Regions from separate parts of the Streptomyces sp. NPDC028928 genome, predicted to be linked through region 2. Evidence: riboswitches for the same ligand, from Rfam matches in the RefSeq annotation. Region 2 holds a riboswitch; the other holds the start of a gene.
The links. A riboswitch is a leader RNA that binds a small molecule or an ion and turns the genes downstream of it on or off. The one in region 2 is predicted to bind glycine.
Positions count from the first base shown of each region.

Region 1: it holds a riboswitch for glycine, as region 2 does, so the genes downstream of both, gcvP (aminomethyl-transferring glycine dehydrogenase) here and gcvT (glycine cleavage system aminomethyltransferase GcvT) in region 2, are expected to answer to the same signal.

Region 1 is NZ_JBVHVI010000026.1:4,366-15,775, forward strand. It holds gene ACZ4U1_RS38905 (DUF881 domain-containing protein) at 1-96, shown strand, start outside; gene ACZ4U1_RS38910 (small basic family protein) at 93-425, shown strand; gene ACZ4U1_RS38915 (DUF881 domain-containing protein) at 431-1,279, shown strand; gene ACZ4U1_RS38920 (FHA domain-containing protein) at 1,470-2,300, shown strand; gene ftsR (transcriptional regulator FtsR) at 2,346-3,083, shown strand; gene ACZ4U1_RS38930 (bifunctional nuclease family protein) at 3,170-3,643, shown strand; gene ACZ4U1_RS38935 (MerR family transcriptional regulator) at 3,905-4,588, shown strand; gene ACZ4U1_RS38940 (DNA polymerase IV) at 4,657-6,099, shown strand; gene ACZ4U1_RS38945 (PRC-barrel domain-containing protein) at 6,021-6,392, opposite strand; glycine riboswitch at 6,512-6,606, shown strand; gene gcvP (aminomethyl-transferring glycine dehydrogenase) at 6,782-9,667, shown strand; gene ACZ4U1_RS38955 (TOBE domain-containing protein) at 9,773-10,192, opposite strand; gene ACZ4U1_RS38960 (ABC transporter ATP-binding protein) at 10,221-11,300, opposite strand; gene modB (molybdate ABC transporter permease subunit) at 11,297-11,410, opposite strand, start outside.
Region 2 is NZ_JBVHVI010000011.1:46,756-58,165, forward strand. It holds gene ACZ4U1_RS25585 (phosphatidylinositol-specific phospholipase C domain-containing protein) at 1-526, opposite strand, end outside; partial or broken gene ACZ4U1_RS25590 (M28 family metallopeptidase) at 797-1,702, shown strand; gene ACZ4U1_RS25595 (L-serine ammonia-lyase) at 1,781-3,148, opposite strand; gene glyA (serine hydroxymethyltransferase) at 3,211-4,476, opposite strand; gene gcvH (glycine cleavage system protein GcvH) at 4,491-4,868, opposite strand; gene gcvT (glycine cleavage system aminomethyltransferase GcvT) at 5,007-6,125, opposite strand; glycine riboswitch at 6,169-6,281, opposite strand; glycine riboswitch at 6,282-6,381, opposite strand; gene ACZ4U1_RS25615 (AAA family ATPase) at 6,561-7,229, shown strand; gene ACZ4U1_RS25620 (enhanced serine sensitivity protein SseB) at 7,319-8,110, shown strand; gene ACZ4U1_RS25625 (enhanced serine sensitivity protein SseB C-terminal domain-containing protein) at 8,247-9,077, shown strand; gene ACZ4U1_RS25630 (ABC transporter permease) at 9,428-10,426, shown strand; gene ACZ4U1_RS25635 (ABC transporter substrate-binding protein) at 10,483-11,410, shown strand, end outside.

The DNA.
Region 1 (11,410 bases), on a different contig from region 2:
TCCACGGAGGGGGACGTCCGGCTGCCCGCCGCTCCCAGTGTGATCGTACGTACAGCACAGCCGAAGTCCGAGAAAACCGAGAAGGGCACATCGTGATCGCCGTACTGGGCCTCGTCGTGGGAGTCGTGGCCGGCCTGTTGGTCCGGCCCGAGGTTCCGGCGGTGGTCGAGCCTTATCTGCCGATCGCCGTCGTCGCGGCGCTGGACGCCGTCTTCGGCGGTCTGCGGGCCATGCTGGACGGCATCTTCGACGACAAGGTCTTCGTGGTGTCGTTCCTGTCGAACGTGGTCGTCGCCGCCCTCATCGTCTTCCTCGGCGACAAGTTGGGCGTGGGCGCGCAGCTGTCCACGGGCGTCGTCGTGGTCCTCGGCATCCGCATCTTCTCCAACGCCGCGGCGATCCGGCGGCACGTGTTCCGGGCGTGACACCGATGAGCGAGCAGAACGACCGCAACGGCCGGAACGAGCCGCAGGAGAACCGGCTGCGCAGGGAGCTGCCGGCCGAGGTGCCCGTGCCCGCGGCCGGGCAGCAGGCCGAGGAGCAGCCCCAGCAGCCGCTGACGGGCCGGCAGCGGCTCGTCAAGGGGCTGTGGCCGCCGCGTTTCACACGTGCCCAACTCATCGTCGCGCTGCTCCTGTTCGGCCTCGGCTTCGGCCTGGCCGTACAGGTGGCGTCCAACAGTGACACCGACAGCGCGCTGCGCGGCGCACGTCAGGAAGATCTTGTACGCATCCTCGATGAACTTGATTCGCGTACTCAGCGTCTTGAGGACGAGAAGCAGGGACTCGAAAAGCAGCGTCAGGAGCTGCAGACCAGTTCCGACCAGGCCGCCGAGGCGCGCCGGCAGACCGCCGAGAAGAAGAGGCAACTCGGCATCCTGGCGGGCACCGTGGCGGCGCAGGGTCCCGGCATCACCATGACGATCGAGGACACGAAGGGAACGGTCCAGGCGGACATGCTGCTCGACGCGATCCAGGAGTTGCGCGCGGCCGGCGCGGAGGCGATCCAGGTCAACGGGGTCCGGGTGGTCGCCGGCACCTACTTCACCGACTCCGGCAAGAGTGTGAGCGTCGACGGGAACAAGATCAACGCTCCCTATCGTTTCAAGGTCATCGGGAAGCCGCAGGACCTCGAACCGGCGCTGAACATCCCTGGAGGCGTGGTGCAGACTCTGGAGAAGGAGCAGGCCACGGTGACCGTCGAGCAGTCGGACAAGATCGTCGTGGACGCCTTGCGACAGGCGAAGCGGCCTGACTACGCTCGGTCGTCCTCCCAGTGAACCGGCGGTGCATGGGGCCCGTCCGGCAGGGGCATGAGGTTGCGGGGGGTCGGCGCACCGAAGAGGTGGTGCGTGGTGGAAACTGTCTGGTGGATACGGACGTTGTGAGAATGTCCGGCTCGGCCGGTGTAGGCAATCAGGGTTCGTCCTGCCCCACGGGCGGGTCTGTTTCGGTCAAGGGGAATCGCCCGTGAAGTTGTTTGCGAAGTTGTTCGGCAAGAGCGCGCGAGAGGGTAGCGACAACGCGACCGCTCGCCATCGCGCACAGCCTGACGCGGAGGGCCAGCGCCCGCTGTTCCGGGACCAGGTCGCTGGCCCGGGCGGTGACATTTCCGGAGGTCAGGGCGCGGCGTCTGTTGACCCTGCCCAGTCCGGCGGCATAGGTTTCGGGCAACCGTCAACCTCAGGTACGGGTGGAGGGTTTGCCTCCGGTCCGTACGCGTCCAACGCCCCGGCGGGGCAGCCGCGGCAGGAGGATCCGTCGATGTCGGTCCTGGTGTGTACGAGGTGCGGTAACCGGAATGCGGAGAACGCCCGGTTCTGCTCCAACTGTGGGGCGCCCCTGCGTCCCGGGGTGGCGCCCGAGCGGGCCTCCGAGACGACGTCCACCATCTCGATCTCCGGCCTGGAGGCCTACGACTCCGAGGCGACCGGCCAGACGCCGCTGCCGATGCTCTCCCCGGAGGCACAGGCCGCGGTGGACGCGCTGCCGGTGGGATCGGCGCTGCTGGTGGTGCGCCGCGGCCCGAACTCGGGCAGCCGCTTCCTGCTGGACAGCGACCTGACCACGGCCGGCCGCCATCCGCAGAGCGACATCTTCCTGGACGACGTGACGGTCTCCCGGCGGCACGTGGAGTTCCGGCGCTCCCCCGACGGCTCCTTCACGGTGGCCGACGTGGGCAGCCTGAACGGCACGTACGTCAACCGGGAGCGCATCGACCAGGTCGCTCTGTCGAACGGTGACGAGGTGCAGATCGGCAAGTACCGGCTGGTGTTCTACGCGAGCCGGCAGGGCATCTGACCCACCCCCGGACTGACGTCCGGGGGAACCCCCCAGGGAAGGTCCATGCTTCAAACACCGAGCGGCGGTGCCGGAAGCGGTACCGCCGCCAGGGACAGTGGGCTGATGAGCATCGGCACGGTGCTGAACGTGCTGCGCGACGAGTTCCCCGAAGTCACCATCTCCAAGATTCGCTTCCTGGAGTCGGAGGGGCTCATCGAGCCGCAGCGGACCCCGTCGGGGTACCGCAAGTTCAGCGCCGGCGACGTCGAGCGCCTCGGTCACGTCCTGCGGATGCAGCGGGACCACTATCTGCCGCTCAAGGTGATCCGGGAGCATCTGGACGCCATGGAGCGCGGTGAGGCCGTACCGCTGCCCGTGGTCGGGCGCCAGCGCACCGGGGACGACATGCCGGTGTCCGTGGAGGGTCCCACGGTGGCCCGGGTCGGCCGGGCCGAGCTGCTGGCCGCGGCGGACGTCGACGAGGGGGAGCTGGAGGAGTGGGAGTCCTACGGGCTCATCGCTCCGCTGGAGGACGGGGCGTACGACGCCGAGGCCGTCACCGTCGCCTCGCTCATCGCCGAGCTGGGCCGGTTCGGGATCGAGCCGCGCCACCTCCGGGTGATGAAGGCCGCCGCCGACCGGGAGGCGGGGCTGGTCGACCAGGTGGTGGCCCCGCTCAAGCGCCACCGCAACCCGCAGACCAGGGCGCATGCCGAGGCCCGTACGAAGGAGCTGGCGGCCCTCACGGTGAAGCTGCACGCCGCCCTGGTGCAGACCGCTCTGGGCGTGCGGCTGCCCTGAGGGCGGCGGGCCCCGGAGCGGCCGGATCGGGCACCTGTTCCCGGCCCGACTACCCAAACGTCCCGGGCACGGCCTAGGGTTGCTGTGTGAACGAGCTCGATGTCGTAGGTGTCCGGGTCGAAATGCCCTCCAACCAGCCGATCGTGCTCCTGCGCGAAGTGGGGGGCGACCGTTACCTCCCCATCTGGATCGGACCGGGGGAGGCGACGGCGATCGCCTTCGCCCAGCAGGGCATGGCCCCCGCGCGACCGCTGACCCACGACCTGTTCAAGGACGTGCTGGAGGCCGTCGGCCAGGAGCTGACCGAAGTGCGCATCACCGATCTGCGGGAAGGCGTCTTCTACGCGGAGCTGGTGTTCGCCAGTGGGGTCGAGGTCAGCGCCCGCCCCTCCGATGCCATAGCGCTTGCCCTGCGCACCGGAACGCCGATCTACGGCAGCGACACGGTGCTGGACGACGCGGGCATCGCCATTCCGGACGAGCAGGAGGACGAGGTGGAGAAGTTCCGCGAGTTCCTCGACCAGATCTCGCCCGAGGACTTCGGCACCAGCAGCCAGTGAGACCCGGTGCCGACCCGTCGGCCCCGGGGTTCCACCGGGGCGGACGGCGGCCTCGCGCGGCCCGCGCACCGGCAATTGCCTCCGGCCAGTGAGAGCGTCCTACGGCCCCCCGCCAGCGCATTCGGCTAGCCTTTCCCCGCGGTGGGACACGGGAAACCACTCCTAGGGTGATTATCACTCGGCGTGCCGAGTGTGGCGATCGTTGACGCACCCCTGGTGACTGCCTACCGTCGAGAAGGCAGGTCAAGGACGGAGGTCGGCGTGAGAACCAGCGGCGACGGTACGGCTGGGGGTGCCCCCGGACGCAGTTTCGGGGAGAGCGGTCCGTACCCGCCCCCGAGCCCGCGGCTGCGCTCAGGCGGGGGACACCCCCATCCCGGCAGCGCGGTCGATCACGCTCCGCAGCTGCCGACGGCGGTGCCGAACGGCGGAGGGGTGGCGGCCATGACGTCCGAGCAGATCGGTTACCGGGGGCCCACGGCCTGTGCGGCGGCCGGCATCACCTACCGGCAGCTCGACTACTGGGCCCGCACCGGCCTGGTCGAGCCCAGCGTGCGGCCCGCGTACGGGTCGGGCACCCAGCGGCTGTACAGCTTCCGGGACGTCGTCGTCCTGAAGATCGTGAAGCGGTTCCTGGACACCGGGGTGTCGCTGCAGAACATCCGCACGGCCGTCCAGCACCTCAGGGAACGCGGTTTCCGCGACCTGGAGCGGATGACCCTGATGAGCGACGGCGCCACCGTGTACGAGTGCACCTCGCCGGACGAGGTCCACGCCCTGCTCCAGGGGGGTCAGGGCATCTTCGGGATCGCCGTCGGCGTGGTGTGGCGGGACGTGGAAAGCGCCCTCTCCCAGCTGCACGGCGAGCGCATCGACACCGGCGAGACCCTCGTCGGGCACAACCCCGCGGACGAGCTGGCGCGGCGCCGCAACCGGGCGGTCTGACCGCCGGGGCACCTGTCGGGCGCTCCGGCACCACCGCATTGTCAGTGCCGTGGTGCAGCATCGGAGATGTGAGAAACGCGCCCACGATCCTGCATCTCGACATGGATGCCTTCTTCGCCTCGGTGGAGCAGGCGTCCAAGCCGAGCCTGCGCGGGAAGGCGGTCGTCGTGGGCGGGCTCGGGCCGCGCGGGGTGGTGGCCACCGCGTCGTACGAGGCACGGGTGTTCGGGGTGCACTCGGCGATGCCGATGGCCCAGGCGCGCCGGCTGGCACCCAACGCCGCCTATCTGGTGCCGCGCTTCACCCTGTACCGGGCGATCAGCGAGCAGGTGATGGCGCTGCTGCGGGAGCTGTCACCGCTGGTGGAGCCGCTGAGTCTGGACGAGGCGTTCGTGGACCTGGAGGCCGGGGGAGCGGCCTGGGACGAGGAGTCGGCGCGGCGGGCCGGGGAGAAGCTGCGCGCGGACATCCGGGCGGTCACCGGGCTCACCGGATCGGTGGGGCTCGCCGCTTCGAAGATGCTCGCGAAGATCGCCTCGGAGCAGGCCAAGCCGGACGGCCTGGTGCTGATCGAGCCGGGCACCGAGCGGGCGCTGCTGGCGCCGATGCCGGTGCGCACCCTGCCGGGGGTCGGGCCGGCCACCGGCGACCATCTGCGCAGAGCCGGGATCACCACGGTGGAGGAGCTGGCGGAGGCCGGCGAGGACGAGCTGGTCCGGCTGCTCGGCAAGGCGCACGGGCACGCGCTGTACGCCATGGCCCTGGCCCGGGACGAGCGGCCCGTGGTGGCCGAGCGGGAGACGAAGTCGGTGTCCGTGGAGGACACGTACGACGTGGACATCCACGACCGGCTGCGGGTCGGCCTGGAGGTGCAGCGGCTGGCCGACCGGTGCGTACGGCGGCTGCGCGAGGCCGGGCTGTCCGGGCGGACCATCGTGCTGAAGGTACGGCGGTACGACTTCTCCACGCTGACCCGCTCCGAGACGCTCAGGGGGCCCACGGACGACCCGGCGGTGATCCGTGAGGCGGCGGCGCGGCTGCTGGACTCGGTGGACACCACGGGCGGGGTGCGGCTGCTCGGGGTGGGGGTGTCCGGGCTCGCCGACTACACGCAGGAGGACCTGTTCGCGCAGGCCCTGCCCTCGCGGGCGGCGGAGGCGCCGCAGGAGGCTGTCGCGGAGGCCGTCGTGGAGCGGGTGGAGCCGGCCGAGCGGCAGTGGCGTGCCGGGCAGGACGTGCGGCACGCCGAGTACGGGCACGGGTGGGTGCAGGGGAGCGGGCTGGGGCGGGTGACCGTGCGGTTCGAGACGCCTCAGTCCGAGCCGGGCCGGGTGCGGACGTTCTTCGTGGACGATCCTGCGCTGGAGGGTGCTGACCCGTTGCCGTTGGTTTTGGATTCCGCTCCGCAGGGGGCCCCGGGAGACCTTGCGGCTCAGGTCTCCTCCGAGCCCGCCAGTTTGCCGAAGTCGTGGTCCGGGACCGTGGGTGGTGAGGCCACGTCCAGGCCGTAGTGGTGGTAGAGCTGGAGTTCCTGCTCGGGGGAGAGATGGCGGCCGACTCCGAAGTCGGGGGCGTCCTTGATCAGGGCGCGGTCGAAAGGGACGTGCAGGGTGCCGTCGACCAGTTCGCTGGGCTCCAGGGGCACGAAGGCGTCCCGGGAGAACAGGCCGGTGCGTATGGCCGCCCACTCGGGCACACCGGTGGCGTCGTCCAGGTACACCTCGTCAATGGTGCCGATCTTGGTGCCATTGCGGTCGAACGCCTTGCGGCCGATCAGGTTGCGCGGATCGATATCGGTCTGCACGGGCCCTCTCCCTCCACGTGGTCGCAACTCATCCGTAAGCACTACAAAAGAGCACAATCAGGGAGGCGGCCACTCGAAGCCTCCGGCGTTGACCTCGCTGGTACGCTGACAGCGGCTGCTGACCCCGTGCGGGAGAGTCCTCCGACCACGTCGGAGGCGCCGAAGGAGCAAATCCTCCCCGGAATCTCTCAGGCCCACGTACCGCACGGACGAGGTCACTCTGGAAAGCAGGGCGGATGTCGACGGCTTCCGCCCTCACCGACGGTGAAAGCCGGCGCCCCCGGGCGCCCGGTGAAGCTCTCAGGTTGAGATGACAGAGGGGGAGGCCGTCGGGGTATCCGTACCGGGGTGCCCCTCGAAGGTCGCGTCAGACCCAGGAGGCCTCCGCAATGACCGCCCATCGCACTCCGCTCTCCGAGCTCGAAGCGGGCATCCCGTTCGAGCAGCGTCACATCGGCCCCGACCACGAGGCGCGGGCCAAGATGCTCGCGCAGGTCGGGTACGGCTCGCTCGACGAGCTGACCGCCGCCGCGGTCCCGGATGTGATCAAGAACGCCGATGCCCTGGACCTGCCGGGCGCCCGCACCGAGGCCGAGGTGCTCGCCGAGCTGCGCTCGCTCGCCGACCGTAACCAGGTCCTCGGTTCCATGATCGGCCTGGGCTACTACGGCACCTTCACGCCGCCCGTCATCCTGCGCAACGTCATGGAGAACCCGGCCTGGTACACGGCCTACACGCCCTACCAGCCGGAGATCTCCCAGGGCCGCCTGGAGGCCCTGCTGAACTTCCAGACGATGGTCGCCGAACTCACCGGCCTGCCCACCTCCGGCGCCTCCCTCCTGGACGAGGGCACCGCGGCCGCCGAGGCGATGGCGCTGTCCCGGCGCATGGGCAAGAACAAGAAGGGCCTGTTCCTGGTCGACGCGGACGCGCTGCCGCAGACCGTCGCCGTGATCGAGACCCGTGCCGAGCCGACCGGTGTCGAGGTCGTCGTCGCCGACCTCAGCGAGGGCATCCCGGCGGAGATCGCCGAGCGCGAGATCAACGGCGTGCTGATCCAGTACCCGGGCGCCTCCGGTGCCGTACGCGACATCAAGCCGGTCATCGACCAGGCGCACGAGCTGGGCGCCCTCGTCACCGTCGCCGCCGACCTGCTCGCGCTGACCCTGCTGACCTCGCCGGGCGAGCTGGGCGCGGACATCGCCGTCGGCACGACCCAGCGCTTCGGTGTGCCGATGGGCTTCGGCGGACCGCACGCCGGCTACATGGCCGTACACGAGAAGTTCGCCCGCAGCCTCCCCGGCCGCCTCGTCGGTGTGTCCGTCGACGCCGACGGCCACAAGGCCTACCGGCTCGCGCTGCAGACCCGTGAGCAGCACATCCGCCGGGAGAAGGCCACCAGCAACATCTGCACCGCGCAGGTGCTGCTCGCCGTGATGGCCGGCATGTACGCCGTCTACCACGGTCCCGAGGGCCTGAAGACCATCGCGCGGCGCACGCACCGCTACGCCACGATCCTCGCCGAGGGCCTGAAGGCCGGTGGTGTGGAGATCGTCCACGGCGCCTACTTCGACACCGTCACCGCACGCGTGCCCGGCAAGGCGGCCGAGGTCGTCGCCGCCGCCCGGGAGATCGGCGTCAACCTGCGTCTCGTGGACGCCGACCACGTCTCGGCCGCCTGCGACGAGACCACCAACCGGGCTCAGCTGGACGCCGTCTTCGCCGCCTTCGGTGTCGAGGGCGACATCGAGGCGCTGGACGCCACCGCCGAGGACACCCTGCCCGAGGCGCTGCTGCGCACCGACGACTACCTCGCCCACCCGGTCTTCCACCAGTACCGCTCCGAGACCGCGATGCTGCGCTACCTGCGCAAGCTGGCCGACCGCGACTACGCGCTGGACCGCGGCATGATCCCGCTGGGCTCCTGCACCATGAAGCTCAACGCGACCACGGAGATGGAGCCGGTCACCTGGCCGGAGTTCGGGCAGCTGCACCCCTTCGCGCCCGCCGAGCAGGCCGAGGGCTACCTCACGCTCATCCGCGAGCTGGAGGAACGTCTCGCCGAGGTCACCGGCTACGACAAGGTCTCGCTCCAGCCGAACGCCGGTTCGCAGGGCGAGCTGGCCGGTCTGCTCGCCGTACGCGGCTACCACCGGGCCAACGGCGACGAGCAGCGCACGGTCTGCCTGATCCCGTCCTCCGCGCACGGTACCAACGCCGCCAGCGCCGTGATGGCGGGCATGAAGGTCGTCGTCGTCAAGACCGCCGAGGACGGCGAGATCGACGTCGCGGACCTGCGGGCGAAGATCGAGCAGTACCGCGACGAGCTGGCGGTGCTGATGATCACCTACCCGTCGACGCACGGTGTGTTCGAGGAGCACGTCGCCGACATCTGCGCCCAGGTCCACGAGGCGGGCGGCCAGGTGTACGTCGACGGCGCCAACCTCAACGCCCTGGTCGGGCTGGCCAAGCCGGGCCACTTCGGCGGTGACGTCTCCCACCTGAACCTGCACAAGACCTTCTGCATCCCGCACGGCGGCGGCGGCCCCGGTGTCGGTCCGGTCGCGGTCCGCTCGCACCTGGCGCCGTACCTGCCGAACCACCCGCTCCAGCCGGAGGCCGGCCCGGAGACGGGCGTGGGCCCGATCTCGGCGGCCCCCTGGGGCAGCGCGGGCATCCTGCCGATCTCGTGGGCGTACGTCCGTCTGATGGGCGGCGAGGGCCTGAAGCGGGCCACGCAGGTGGCCGTGCTCTCCGCGAACTACATCGCCAAGCGCCTGGAGCCGCACTACCCGGTGCTCTACACCGGCCCCGGCGGCCTCGTCGCGCACGAGTGCATCATCGATCTGCGCCCGCTGACCAAGGCGACCGGCGTGAGCGTGGACGATGTGGCCAAGCGCCTGATCGACTACGGCTTCCACGCGCCGACCATGTCCTTCCCGGTGGCCGGCACGCTGATGATCGAGCCGACCGAGTCGGAGGACCTGACCGAGCTGGACCGTTTCTGCGAGGCGATGATCGCCATCCGCGCGGAGATCGAGAAGGTCGGCTCCGGCGAGTGGCCCGCCGAGGACAACCCGCTGCGGAACGCCCCGCACACCGCCGCCGCGCTCGGCGGTGAGTGGACGCACGCCTACAGTCGCGAGGAGGCCGTCTTCCCGGCCGGTGTCTCGGCCGCCGACAAGTACTGGCCGCCGGTGCGCCGCATCGACCAGGCCTTCGGCGACCGCAACCTGGTGTGCTCCTGCCCGCCGCTGGACGCGTACGAGGGCTGAGCGAGCGGTGGTTTCCAGGGCCCCGTCCGGAGTTCCGGGCGGGGCCCTCGCCGTGTCGGGAGTCGGGCGTCGGATCAGGTCGCCAGGCGTCCGGCCGTCAGGCGGTCAGGCCGTGGCCAGGGCCACCTCGGTCGACTTGATGAGGGCGATGACCGGGGTGCCCTCGGAGAGGTCAAGGTCGGCGGCGGACTCCTGGGTGATGGCCGAGGTCAGATGGCCGCCCTCGATGCCGATCCGCACGGTGGCCATGGCACCGCCGGTGGTCAGGTGGGTGACGGTGCCGGGCAGCTGGTTGCGGATGGAGACACGGTGGACCGGGGCGGTGGCCAGGGACACCTCGGTGGACTTCACCAGGGCACGGACCGTGGCGCCCTCGGACAGGGCGAGTTCCCGGGCGGCTTCCAGGGTGATGGCCGCGGTGAGGTCCTGGCCGCCGGTCAGACGGATCTTCACGGTGGCCATGACCTCGCCGAAGTGCACCTCGGTGACGGTGCCGGGGAGCTGGTTGCGGATGCTCAGGGTCATGGGCACCCACCGTAGAGCGCCGGTCCGCTCAGGCCGGGTATGCGTGGGTCTGCGTCGCCTTGACCGTCGCCCAGACCGATGCACCCGGGTGCAGGTCCAGCTCCGCGGCGGCGGCGGTCGTCAGGTCCGCCGCGAGCGGCAGCTCGCCGGTGAGGTCGGCACGGATCTGGTCACCGTGCGTCTCCAGTCCGGCTACCTCGCAGCGCCACAGGTTGCGGGCGCTGGCGCCGGAGGGCCGGTCCCGGAACAGGGTGACGGCGGACGGCGGGAACGCCACGAAGACCGGACCGGACAGCTCCTCCGTGGTCGTGATCGCGGGCCCGGCATCGAGCCGTACGGTGTGGCCGGCGGCCTGTCCCCGGTAGAGGTTGAGGCCGACGAGCTGGGCGATGTAGTCCGTGCGCGGGTGGCGGGCGATGTCGGCGGGGGTGCCCTGCTGTACGACCCGCCCGTGCTCGATGACCACCAGCCGGTCCGCGAGCACCATCGCGTCCAGCGGGTCGTGGGTGACCAGGACCGAGACCGCCTCGAACGCGGCCAGGTGACGGCGGAGCTGGGCGCGGACCTCCAGGCGGGTACGGGCGTCCAGAGCCGCCAGCGGCTCGTCCAGGAGCAGCAGCCGGGGGTGGGTGGCCAGGGCGCGGGCGAGGGCGACGCGCTGGGCCTGGCCGCCGGAGAGGCGGCGGGGCTTGGCGCCGGCGTGTTCGGCGAGGCCCATACGGTCCAGCCAGGCCGCTGCCCGGGAGCGGGCCTCCACCTTGCCCGCGCCCCGGCAGCGGGGGCCGAAGGCGACGTTGTCCAGGGCGGACAGGTGGGGGAAGAGGAGGTAGTCCTGGAAGACGACGCCGACCGGGCGGGACTCCGGGGGAGTGTCCGTCAGCGGGGTGCCGTCCAGGTGCAGGTGGCCGGCCGTGAGCGGAGTGAGGCCGGCGAGGGCGCGAAGGGCGGTGGTCTTGCCGGCGCCGTTGGGGCCCAGGAGTGCGAGGACGTCGCCTGGGGTGGCGGTCAGGGTCACGTCCAGGCGGAAGGTGCCTCTGTCGACGATCAGGTGGGCGTCGAGGCCGGGGGGCGCGGTGTTGTCCGGGGGTGTGGGGTGGGGGGTCGTCATGATGTCGTCATCCAGCGGTCCCTGAGGCCTGCCAGGACCGCGATCGATACGGCCAGCAGGACCAGGCTGAGGGCGATGGCGGCCTCGGGGTCGTTCTGGAGGGCGAGGTA
Region 2 (11,410 bases):
CGTCCAGCGTGCTGTACGTCCCGCCGAGCAGGTCGGCCGGCTTGAAGACGCTGCCGCCCAGCTTCTGCGCGACCAGTGTGTCGAACTCGTCCGGCCCCAGGCCCGCCTTGTCGTTGAAGCCGACCTTCAGCTCGACCTTGACGAGGATCGGCGGGTGGTCGGGGTGGAGCTGGTTCCAGGCGGCCATGTTGTCCAGGCAGCTGCCGAGGTCCTGGTTGCGGCTCTTGCTGTACAGCTCGCCCGGGGTCTTCGCCGCCTCGCAGTTGTTGTCGTTGCCCAGCGGGTTGCTGTGGCTGACCCGCCAGCGGTGGCTGAGGCTGTCGACGTAGACGTCCAGCTCCAGCAGTGAGGCCCCGGAGTCCAGCGCCTGGGCGAAGTATGTGTACTTGGTCTTCTCGTACGCGTTGTGCGTCCCGATGGCCGTCGTCTCGGAGAACTTCGGCGACACCGCGTGGGCGTTGCCCGGTGCCACCGCCAACAGAGCGGCGGCGCCCACGAGCGCCGCCAGCCGTCTCAATCCACGCATGCGCCAACTTCCCTTGGTCGGAACGGAATTGGCGGCAGCGTAGGGCCGTGCGGTTACCGTGTGGTAGCCCCAGGCGGAACATCCTTCCCGGAATTATGCTTGGCGAGCGCTTGGCATGCGCATGCTCATCATGGTGACGCGGCTCGGCCCACCCCGGCCCGACGCTCACCTCACGTTTCCTCCACCCCACAAGGAGACACGGTGTTACGACCGAGAAGACTCCCCCTGACAGGCCTCGCGCTCGTCACGGCCGCCGCCGGCCTCGCCGCGCTGCCCCTCAACGCCGAAGCGGCCTCCCCACGCCCCTCGGCCCCCACCCTGACCGCGGCCGCGCCCGACATCGACGTCACCAGGGTCCAGGCGCACCTCACCGAGTTCAACGCCATAGCCGGCCGCAACGGCGGCAACCGCAGATCGACCGGCCAGGGCTACCGCGACTCGGTCGCCTATGTGAAGGGCAAGCTCCAGGCGGCCGGCTACACCGTCACCGAGCAGGCCTGCACCTCCGGCTGCACCCGCGGTGCCGGACCCAACCTGATCGCCGAGTGGCCCTACGGCGACGCGTCGAAGGTGTACATGTTCGGCTCACACCTCGACGGCGTCTCCGCCGGCCCCGGCATCAACGACAACGGCTCCGGTAGCGCGACCCTCCTGGAGGTCGCGCTGAAACTCGCCGAGAGCCGTCCCTCGATGGCGGCCCGCGTCCGCTTCGGCTGGTGGACGGACGAGGAGGCGGGCCTCAACGGCTCGGACTTCTACGTCCGTTCCCTCACCTCCGCCCAGCGCTCGGCGATCAAGGCGTACTACAACTTCGACATGGTCGCCTCGCCCAACGGCGGTTACTTCATCAACCACATCAACTCCACCGCCGCCGCGCCGATGAAGGCGTACTGGGACTCGCTGAACCTCAGGCCCGAGGAGAACACCGAGGGCGCGGGCCGCTCCGACGACTACTCCTTCGAGGCGTACTCCATCCCGACCTCCGGCTACGCCATGGGCGCGAGCGCCCGCAAGACCTCGGCGCAGGCGGCCAAGTGGGGCGGTACGGCGGGCGCCGCGTACGACCGCTGCTACCACTCCTCCTGCGACACCACCGCCAACATCAACGCCACCGGCCTGAACCGGAGCGCCGACGGTGTCGCCTACACGCTGTGGAAGCAGGCGGTCTCGGCCGGCTGATCCGCCCAGGGACGGCGAAGGGAGGCGGATCCCCCGCGATCCGCCTCCCCTTCGCCGTCCCGCCGGTCCGGCGGACTAGCACTCGATGATGTTCACCGCGAGCCCGCCCCGAGCCGTCTCCTTGTACTTCACGCTCATGTCCGCGCCGGTGTCCTTCATCGTCTTGATGACCTTGTCCAGGGACACCTTGTGGGAGCCGTCGCCGCGCATCGCCATCTTCGCCGCGGTGACCGCCTTCACCGCGGCCATGCCGTTGCGCTCGATGCACGGGATCTGGACCAGGCCGCCGACCGGGTCGCAGGTCAGGCCGAGGTTGTGCTCCATGCCGATCTCGGCCGCGTTCTCCACCTGTTCGGGGGAGCCGCCGAGCACCTCGGCGAGCGCGCCCGCCGCCATGGAACAGGCGGAGCCCACCTCGCCCTGGCAGCCGACCTCGGCCCCGGAGATGGACGCGTTCTCCTTGAAGAGCATGCCGATGGCGCCCGCGGCCAGCAGGAAGCGGACCACGCCGTCCTCGTCGGCGCCCGGCACGAAGTTGATGTAGTAGTGCAGGACCGCCGGGATGATGCCGGCCGCGCCGTTGGTGGGGGCCGTCACCACACGGCCGCCGGCCGCGTTCTCCTCGTTCACCGCCATCGCGTAGAGCGTGATCCACTCCATGGCGTGCGCCAGCGGGTCGCCCTCGGCGCGCAGCTGGCGGGCCGAGACGGCCGCGCGGCGGCGGACCTTCAGACCGCCGGGCAGGATGCCCTCACGGGACATGCCCCGCTGCACGCACTCGCGCATCACCCGCCAGATCTCCAGCAGGCCCGCGCGGATCTCCTCCTCGGAGCGCCAGGCCCGCTCGTTCTCCAGCATCAGGGAGGAGATCGACAGGCCCGTCTCCTTCGTCAGGCGCAGCAGCTCGTCGCCTGTGCGGAACGGGTACTTCAGGACCGTGTCGTCCAACTTGATCCGGTCCGCGCCCACCGCGTCCTCGTCCACGACGAAGCCGCCGCCGACCGAGTAGTACGTCTTGGAGAGCAGTTCCTTGCCGTCGGCGTCGTACGCCCACAGCGTCATGCCGTTGGCGTGGTACGGCAGGGCCTTGCGGCGGTGCAGCACGAGATCCTGGTCGAAGTCGAAGGCGATCTCGTGCTCGCCGAGGAGCTTGATCCGGCCCTCGGCCCTGATCGCCTCCACGCGCGCGTCCGCCGTCTCCACGTCCACCGTGCGCGGGGAGTCGCCGGCCAGGCCGAGCAGGACGGCCTTGGGGGTGCCGTGGCCGTGCCCGGTCGCGCCCAGGGAGCCGTACAGCTCCGTGCGGACGGAGGCGGCCTGCTCCAGCAGGCTTTCGTTGCGCAGGCGGCGGGCGAACATCCGCGCCGCCCGCATCGGGCCGACCGTGTGGGAGCTGGACGGGCCGATGCCGATCGAGAACAGGTCGAAGACCGAGATGGCCACGGTCACTCCTCAAGACAACAGGGGGTGGCGGGGCACCCTCGTGCGGGTGCCCCACCGGGGACTTACTTGTTCAGACCCGCGTACAGCGGGTGCTTGTCGGCGAGCGCCTTCACGCGCGCCTTCAGGGCCTCCGCGTCGTAGGACGGCTTCAGCGCCTCCGCGATCACGTCCGCGACCTCGGCGAAGTCCTCGGCCGTGAAGCCGCGGGTCGCCAGGGCCGGCGTACCGATGCGCAGACCCGAGGTGACCATCGGCGGCCGCGGGTCGTTCGGGACGGCGTTGCGGTTGACCGTGATGCCGACCTCGTGGAGGCGGTCCTCGGCCTGCTGCCCGTCCAGCTCCGACGCACGCAGGTCCACGAGGATCAGGTGCACGTCGGTGCCGCCGGACAGCACGTTCACGCCGGCCTCGCGCGCGTCCGGAGCCGTCAGCCGCTCGGCGAGGATGCGCGCACCCTCCACCGTACGACGCTGGCGCTCCTTGAAGTCCTCCGAGGCGGCGACCTTGAAGGAGACCGCCTTCGCCGCGATCACGTGCTCCAGGGGACCGCCCTGGAAGCCCGGGAAGACGGAGGAGTTCAGCTTCTTCGCGAAGTCCTTCTTGGCGAGGATGATGCCGCCGCGCGGGCCGCCCAGCGTCTTGTGGGTGGTCGAGGTGACGACGTCCGCGTACTCCACCGGGTTCGCGTGGAGACCGGCGGCGACCAGGCCCGCGAAGTGCGCCATGTCGACCCACAGGTACGCCCCGGCCTCGTCGGCGATCCGGCGGAACTCGGCGAAGTCCAGCTGCCGCGGGTACGCCGACCAGCCCGCGATGATCACCTTCGGGCGGTGCTCCTTGGCGAGCTTCTCGACCTCGGCCATGTCGACCAGGCCGGTCTCGGCGTCCACGTGGTAGGCGACCACGTCGAACTGCTTGCCGGAGAAGTTCAGCCGCATCCCGTGGGTCAGGTGGCCGCCGTGCGCCAGGTCCAGGCCGAGGATGGTGTCCCCGGGCTGGGCCAGCGCGAACAGGGCCGCCTGGTTCGCGGAGGCGCCGGAGTGGGGCTGCACGTTGGCGTACTCGGCGCCGAACAGCTCCTTGACCCGGTCGATGGCGATCTGCTCGGCGACGTCGACGTGCTCGCAGCCGCCGTAGTAGCGGCGGCCCGGGTAACCCTCGGCGTACTTGTTGGTGAGGACCGAGCCCTGCGCCTCCATCACCGCGAGCGGCGCGAAGTTCTCGGAGGCGATCATCTCCAGGGTCGACTGCTGACGGTTCAGCTCGGCGTCGACCGCGGCGGCGATCTCCGGGTCCAGCTCGTGCAGGGGCGTGTTCAGAACAGTCATACGGCTACGACTCCTCAGCCGGCGGAAAAGGCGGTGTACTCGTCGGCGGAGAGCAGATCGGCCGGCTCCTCCGCGACGCGTACCTTGAACAGCCAGCCGCCCTCGAAGGGAGCGGAGTTCACCAGCGACGGGTCGCTGACGACGTCCTCGTTCACCTCGGTGACCTCACCGGTGACCGGCGAGTACAGGTCGGAGACCGACTTCGTCGACTCCAGCTCGCCGCAGGTCTCGCCCGCGGACACCGTGGAGCCGACCTCGGGGAGCTGGACGAAGACGACGTCACCGAGCGCGTTGGCCGCGTGCTCCGTGATGCCGACCGTCGCGACGCCGTCCTCGGCGGCCGACAGCCACTCGTGCTCCTTGCTGTAGCGCAGCTGCTGGGGGTTGCTCATGGCCTGAATTCTCCTGTACACGCGGGAGTGCTGATGACGGGGGGACTGCGGAAACCGCTGGTGAGCGGGCGAATGTGCGCAGGGTCACGTGCCGGCCACGGGACCGGGGTCCCGGGGACGGGCGACCGCGCTCAGTCTCTACTTCTGACGCTTGTAGAACGGCAGCGCCACGACCTGGTACGGCTCGTGGGTGCCCCGGATGTCCACGCCGACGCCCTCGGTGCCCGGCGCCGCGTGCGCGGCGTCGACGTAAGCCATGGCGATCGGCTTGCCCAGGGTGGGGGAGGGGGCGCCGGAGGTGACCTCGCCGATCACCTCGCCGCCGGCGACGACGGCGTACCCGGCACGCGGCACCCGGCGGCCCTCGGCGACCAGGCCGACGAGCACCCGCGGCGGGTTCTCCTGCGCCCTGGCGGCGGCCTGCGCGAGCGCCTCCCGGCCGACGAAGTCGCCCTCCTTCTCGAACTTCACCACTCGGCCGAGCCCGGCGTCGAACGGCGTGAGGGAGGTGGTCAGCTCGTGCCCGTACAGCGGCATGCCCGCCTCCAGGCGCAGCGTGTCCCGGCAGGACAGCCCGCAGGGCACCAGGCCGACACCCTCGCCGGCCTTGGTCAGGGCCTGCCACAGTTCGACGGCGTGCTCCGGCTTCACGAACAGTTCGAAGCCGTCCTCGCCGGTGTAGCCGGTGCGGGCGATCAGCGCCGGGACGCCGGCGACCGTGCCGGGCAGACCGGCGTAGTACTTCAGACCGTCCAGGTCGGCGTCGGTGAGCGACTTCAGGATGCCGGGGGACTCCGGGCCCTGCACGGCGATCAGCGCGTACGCGTCTCGGTCGTCACGGACCTCGGCGTCGAAGCCCGCGGCGCGCTCGGTGAGCGCGTCCAGGACGACCTGGGCGTTGGAGGCGTTGGCCACGACCATGTACTCGGTCTCGGCCAGCCGGTAGACGATCAGGTCGTCCAGGATGCCGCCGTCGGCCTGGCAGATCATGGTGTAGCGGGCGCGGCCCACACCGACGGAGGCGATGTTGCCGACCAGGGCGAAGTTCAGGAGAGCGGCGGCCTCGGCGCCGGTGACGGTGATCTCGCCCATGTGGGAGAGGTCGAAGAGACCGGCCTTGGTGCGCACGGCAAGGTGCTCGTCGCGCTCGGAGCCGTAGCGCAGGGGCATGTCCCAGCCGGCGAAGTCGGTCATCGTCGCACCGAGCGAGCGATGCAGCGCGTCGAGCGCGGTGTGACGGAGTTCGGTACTGCTCATCGGACGGTCGTCTCCCAGGGCACAGGGATGGGGCGAGGAACGTTCCTCCCCATCTGTCATCGGAACCTGAGAGGTTCGCCACGACCGCCACGGGGACGATCACGGCTTGCACCTTGGGTGGGGCCACTGTCGCAGCGGCCCGCTTTTCAGATGTGCCTCGCCCGCGCGGTAACGGGGCCTGAGAGATTCAAGGGAGGGACTTGCTCCTTCGGCGCCCCGGCATCAGTGCTGCCAGGGACTCTCCCGCGCGGATTCAAACGGCCGGTATGCAGTTGGCGGGCTCATCATTGCACGCCGCACCCCGGCCAGCCAGAGCACGCTCCTTGTAACCAACCTGTGGCAGTACGTACACGAACCGCCGACCGTTGCGCATTACCTTCTCTTTACATACAACGGGCATGGGGATGACCGAGCCCACTGGGGAGGACGATCACGGTGAACAGGACCTCGGCCTACGCCACCAACGCCGGCATCGCGGTGCCCGAGCAGCCCCCCGCCCTGTCCCGCGAGCGGTCCGCGGACCGCCCCGCACCGGTCGTGCGGGACCTGCGCGACCGTGCCGGCCGCAGCCCGCACGCCCTGCTCTTCGGCCCCCGCGACCTGGTGGTGATCACCGGTCTGCCCGGCAGCGGCAAGTCCACCCTGATGCACCGCGCGGTCACCGGCCGGCGCATCGACTCCCAGGACACCCGCGACCGCTGGCAGGCCCGCGTCCCCGGCTTCCTCCCCTACGCCCTGTACCGCCCCCTGGTCCGCCTCGCCCACTACGCCGGACTGCGCCGCGCCCTGCGCACCGGCGAGGGAGTCGTCGTGCACGACTGCGGCACCCAGCCCTGGGTGCGCGCCTGGCTGGCCCGCGAGGCCCGGCGCCGGGGCGCCACCCTGCACCTGCTCCTCCTCGACGTCAGCCCCGAGACGGCCCGGGACGGCCAGCGCGAGCGCGGCCGGGGCGTCTCCCGCTACGCCTTCCGCCGTCACCGCCGTACCACCGCCCGCCTGCTGCGCGCGGTGGAGAAGGGCGAGCTGCCCGCCGGCGTCGGCGCGGCCGTGCTGCTGGACCGGGACGCGGCTGACGTCCTCGGCCGCGTCGGCTTCACCCGGTGAGGGGTACGGGCTTCACTCGGTGAGGGGCTGTCACAGCCACCCGCTAGCCTTTTCGCGCACAGCAGTGATCCCCAGCAGGCGGTAGGCAGATGGACTTCCCGGCGGACCTTCCCGCGGACTTCCCGGCACAGGCGCACCCCCACCCGCACGGCGGGTGGCCCGGCAACGAGCTGGAGGAGGTGCTCTCGGCCTCCCTCGGCGTCCCCTCGGCGGGCGGCCGGATCATCGAGGTCCTCGGCCGCAGCTTCCTGTGGATACCGCTGCCGAACGGCGGGGGCCCGCACAGCGGCCCGCTGGACCTGCCGACGACGGACATCGACGGCCAGACGTACGTCCCGGTGTTCAGCTCCGAGGAACAGCTGCGCCAGGTGGCCGGTGCCCACATGTCGTACACCATCGCGCCCGCCGTGGAGTTCGCCCGCGGCCTGCCCCCGCAGGCGGGCATCGCGGTCAACCCGGGCGGCGTGGTCGGCATCCCGCTGCCGCCCGACGCCGTGGCCGAGCTGTGCCGGGCCGGCCGCACCCCGCTCGACGGCCCCAACGCCGGCGCCCGCGTCCGCCTCTTCGAGCCCGACTGGCAGGACGACCCGGTCGACTTCCTCTCCGCCGCCTCCGCCGAGTTCGCCGAGACCGGCGTGGTCCTCACCGCCCGCCGCTGTCTGGCCGCCATCGAGACGGCCGACCCGGTGATGTTCGTGGGCGTGGAACTCTCCCAGTGGGAGGGCGACCTCCGCACCCGCCCCCTGGACGCCCTGGGCCGTGCCCTGGGCAAGTTCCCGGTCCGGTGGCCGGTCAGCCTGGTCCTCATGGACGTGACGGCGGACCCGGTGTCCACATGGCTGAAGACGAACGTCCGCCCCTTCTACCAGCACGGCCACTGAACCCGCCCAGGGGCGCGGGGAACTGCGCGACAAGCCACAACGCACCCGCGCCCGCACACGGACATGAGGCCCCGAGCCACTGGGCGCATAAGCTGTCTCCCAACGCAGGGGCACTGAAAAGAGAAGGGCACGACAGGTGAGCGCGAGCCACAGCGGAAGCGTCGAGCACACGCTGCGCCAGGTCACGCCCGGACGCTACGACGCCTACGAGGCCCTGCTCCGCGCCCTCGCCACCCCCTCCTCCGGCCAGATCTGGATGCTCCTGTGGCACGGCCAGGCCGGCTCCCCGGACGCCCAGTACGGGGACATGGAGGTGGACGGCTTCCACTACGCCCCCTGTGTCACCTCCGCCCAGGAGCTGTCGGCCAGCGGCTGGAACCGCTCGTACGAAGTGGTCGACGGCCTGGACGTGGCCCGCACCCTCTACCCCGACCACTACGGCCTCTGGCTCAACCCGCACGCCCAGGGCGGCGGCGTGGGCATCCCCTGGCTGGATCTGCGCCGCATCGCCACCGGCCTGGACCGCCAGCCCGCGGGACCCCTGCGGCTGTCGGAGCCCGGCATCGAGATCCCCCAGTTCTACGCCCTGCTCGCGCAGAACGCGCACCGCACCCCCGCGCTGCGCTCGCTGCGCCGCGCCTGGGTGCAGCCGGCGCTCGGGGCGCCGTATCTCGCCATCGGCCTGGATGTGTACGACACCTCGCCGGCCGCGGTCGACTCGGTGCGCGCGATGATGCAGCAGTCCATCGGCGCGGTCCCGGACGGGCTGCCGGTGTCGACGGTCGCGATGACCGACGACTACGACCCGGTGGTGATGTGGATGCGGGCCAACGCGCGCCCCTTCTACGACCGCGAGGCCCACGTCCCCGCGCCGCAGCCGCAGCCCCAGCCGCAGCTCCAGGCCCCCGTCCCGCCGCAGGCCCCGGCCGGCGGATACGGCTACCCACCGGTGCACGGCGGTTACTGACAACCGGGCGGAGTGACGGGCCTTTTCGGCCCGGGCCGCAGAATTTACAGGCCCGAAACACTTCTGCGCGCGTAGACATCGCCCGATCGTCCCGAACCGCGTAGATTCGCCGTTCTGCCCCAACTGGACCGCGTCCGATGCTCGTTACCCGCTGATCGGATAACGGAATCCCCCGGACTGCATCACGGTTGCGCATACTTTCGCCGCCAGCTCTGGCGGGTGATCGCGACGACGCTGAAGACTCCCGACTCAGACGTGAGGTCGAGACCTCATGCTCGATGGCAAGTCGACAAAGCCGCAATCCGCGGCAGGCGCAGGCCGGTCACCACCGGCGAGAGGGGTCGCTCACCGTGACCGCACCGATCGAGACCACCGGGGCGGCAGCCGAGGCACAGCCGGAGGCTGTGCTGGAGGGTGCCGGAAAGGGGCAGATCGAGGGTCGTTCCCTGGGCCAGATCGCCTGGACCCGGTTCAAGAAGGACAAGGTCGCCGTCGCGGGCGGCATCATCGTCGTCCTGCTGATCCTCGTCGCGATCCTCTCGCGCCCCATCCAGTCCGTGTTCGGGCTCGACCCCAACGCCTTCAACCAGGACCTGATCAGCCCGGACACCTCGCTGCCGAAGGGCAGCCTCGGCGGCATGAGCGCGGATCACCCGCTCGGTGTGGACCCGAAGTTCGGCCGGGACATCGCCACCCGCATCCTGGAGGGCTCCTGGGTGTCGCTGGTGGTCGCCTTCGGCGCCACGATCCTGTCCAACGTGATCGGCGCCGTCATGGGCGTCATCGCGGGCTACTACGGCGGACGGGTGGACTCGATCATCAGCCGGCTGATGGACACGTTCCTCGCCTTCCCCCTCCTGCTGTTCGCCATCTCCATCTCCGCCACCCTCCAGGGCGGCGCGTTCGGCCTGGACGGACTGCCGCTCCACCTGAGCGTGCTGATCTTCGTCATCGGCTTCTTCAACTGGCCCTACCTGGGCCGGATCGTCCGGGGCCAGACCCTCGCCCTGCGCGAGCGCGAGTTCGTGGACGCCTCCCGGGGCATGGGCGCCAAGGCTCCGTACATCCTGTTCCGGGAGCTGATGCCCAACCTGGTCGGCCCGATCATCGTCTACTCGACGCTGCTCATCCCGACCAACATCCTCTTCGAGGCGTCCCTGAGCTTCCTCGGCGTCGGCATCCAGCCCCCGCAGGCGTCCTGGGGCGGCATGCTCCGCGAGGCGGTCAACTTCTACCAGGTCGACCCGATGTTCATGATCGTCCCTGGTCTCGCCATCTTCGTCACCGTCCTGGCGTTCAACCTGCTGGGTGACGGTCTCCGCGACGCTCTCGACCCGCGCAGCCGCTGACGCCTGCCGCAGAGAGCCCGACAAGTTTCCAATCTATGGAGGGGAAAGCGCCCATCATGCGAAGGTCAGCGCTGGCCGCGATCGCGGCCATCGGCTCCGCCAGCCTGTTTCTTTCGGGTTGCAGCAAGGCCGATGACAACAAGAACGAGAACGGCACCAAGTCGGCCGGGGCCAACGCCGCGACCAAGGGCGTCGTCAACGCGTCCGACAAGAAGGGCGGCACGCTCACCTACGAGCTGTCCGACGTCCCGGACTCGTTCGACCCGGGCAACACGTACTACGCGTACATGTACAACCTCAGCCGGCTGTGGGCCCGCCCGCTGATGACCTTCAAGCCCGGTCCCGGCGAGGAGGGCAACACCCTCGTCCCGGACCTCGCGGCGAGCAAGGGCGTCCCGAGCGACGGCGGCAAGACCTGGACGTACAAGCTGCGGTCGGGCCTGAAGTACGAGGACGGCACGCCGATCACCTCGAAGGACGTCAAGTACGCCGTCGAGCGCTCGAACTTCGCGCGTGACGTGCTCTCCCTCGGCCCGAACTACTTCCAGCAGTTCCTGGCCGGCGGCGACAAGTACAAGGGCCCGTACAAGGACAAGAGCGACAAGGGCCTGTCCTCCATCGAGACGCCGGACGAGACCACGATCGTCTTCCACCTGAAGCAGGCCTTCCAGGAGTTCGACTACCTGGTCGCCGCCCCGCAGACGGCGCCGGTGCCCAAGGCGAAGGACACGGGCGTCGACTACGTCAAGCACATCGTCTCCTCGGGCTCGTACAAGTTCGAGAGCTACCAGGAGGGCCAGCAGGCCGTCCTGGTCCGCAACGAGAACTGGGACGCCAAGACGGACCCGCTGCGCAAGCAGCTGCCGGACAAGATCGTCGTCAAGCTGAAGGTCAACCCGGAGACGATCGACAAGGACGTCCTCGCGGGCAACGCGATCGACCTCGGCGGCACGGGTGTCCAGGCCGCGACGCAGGCCCAGGTCA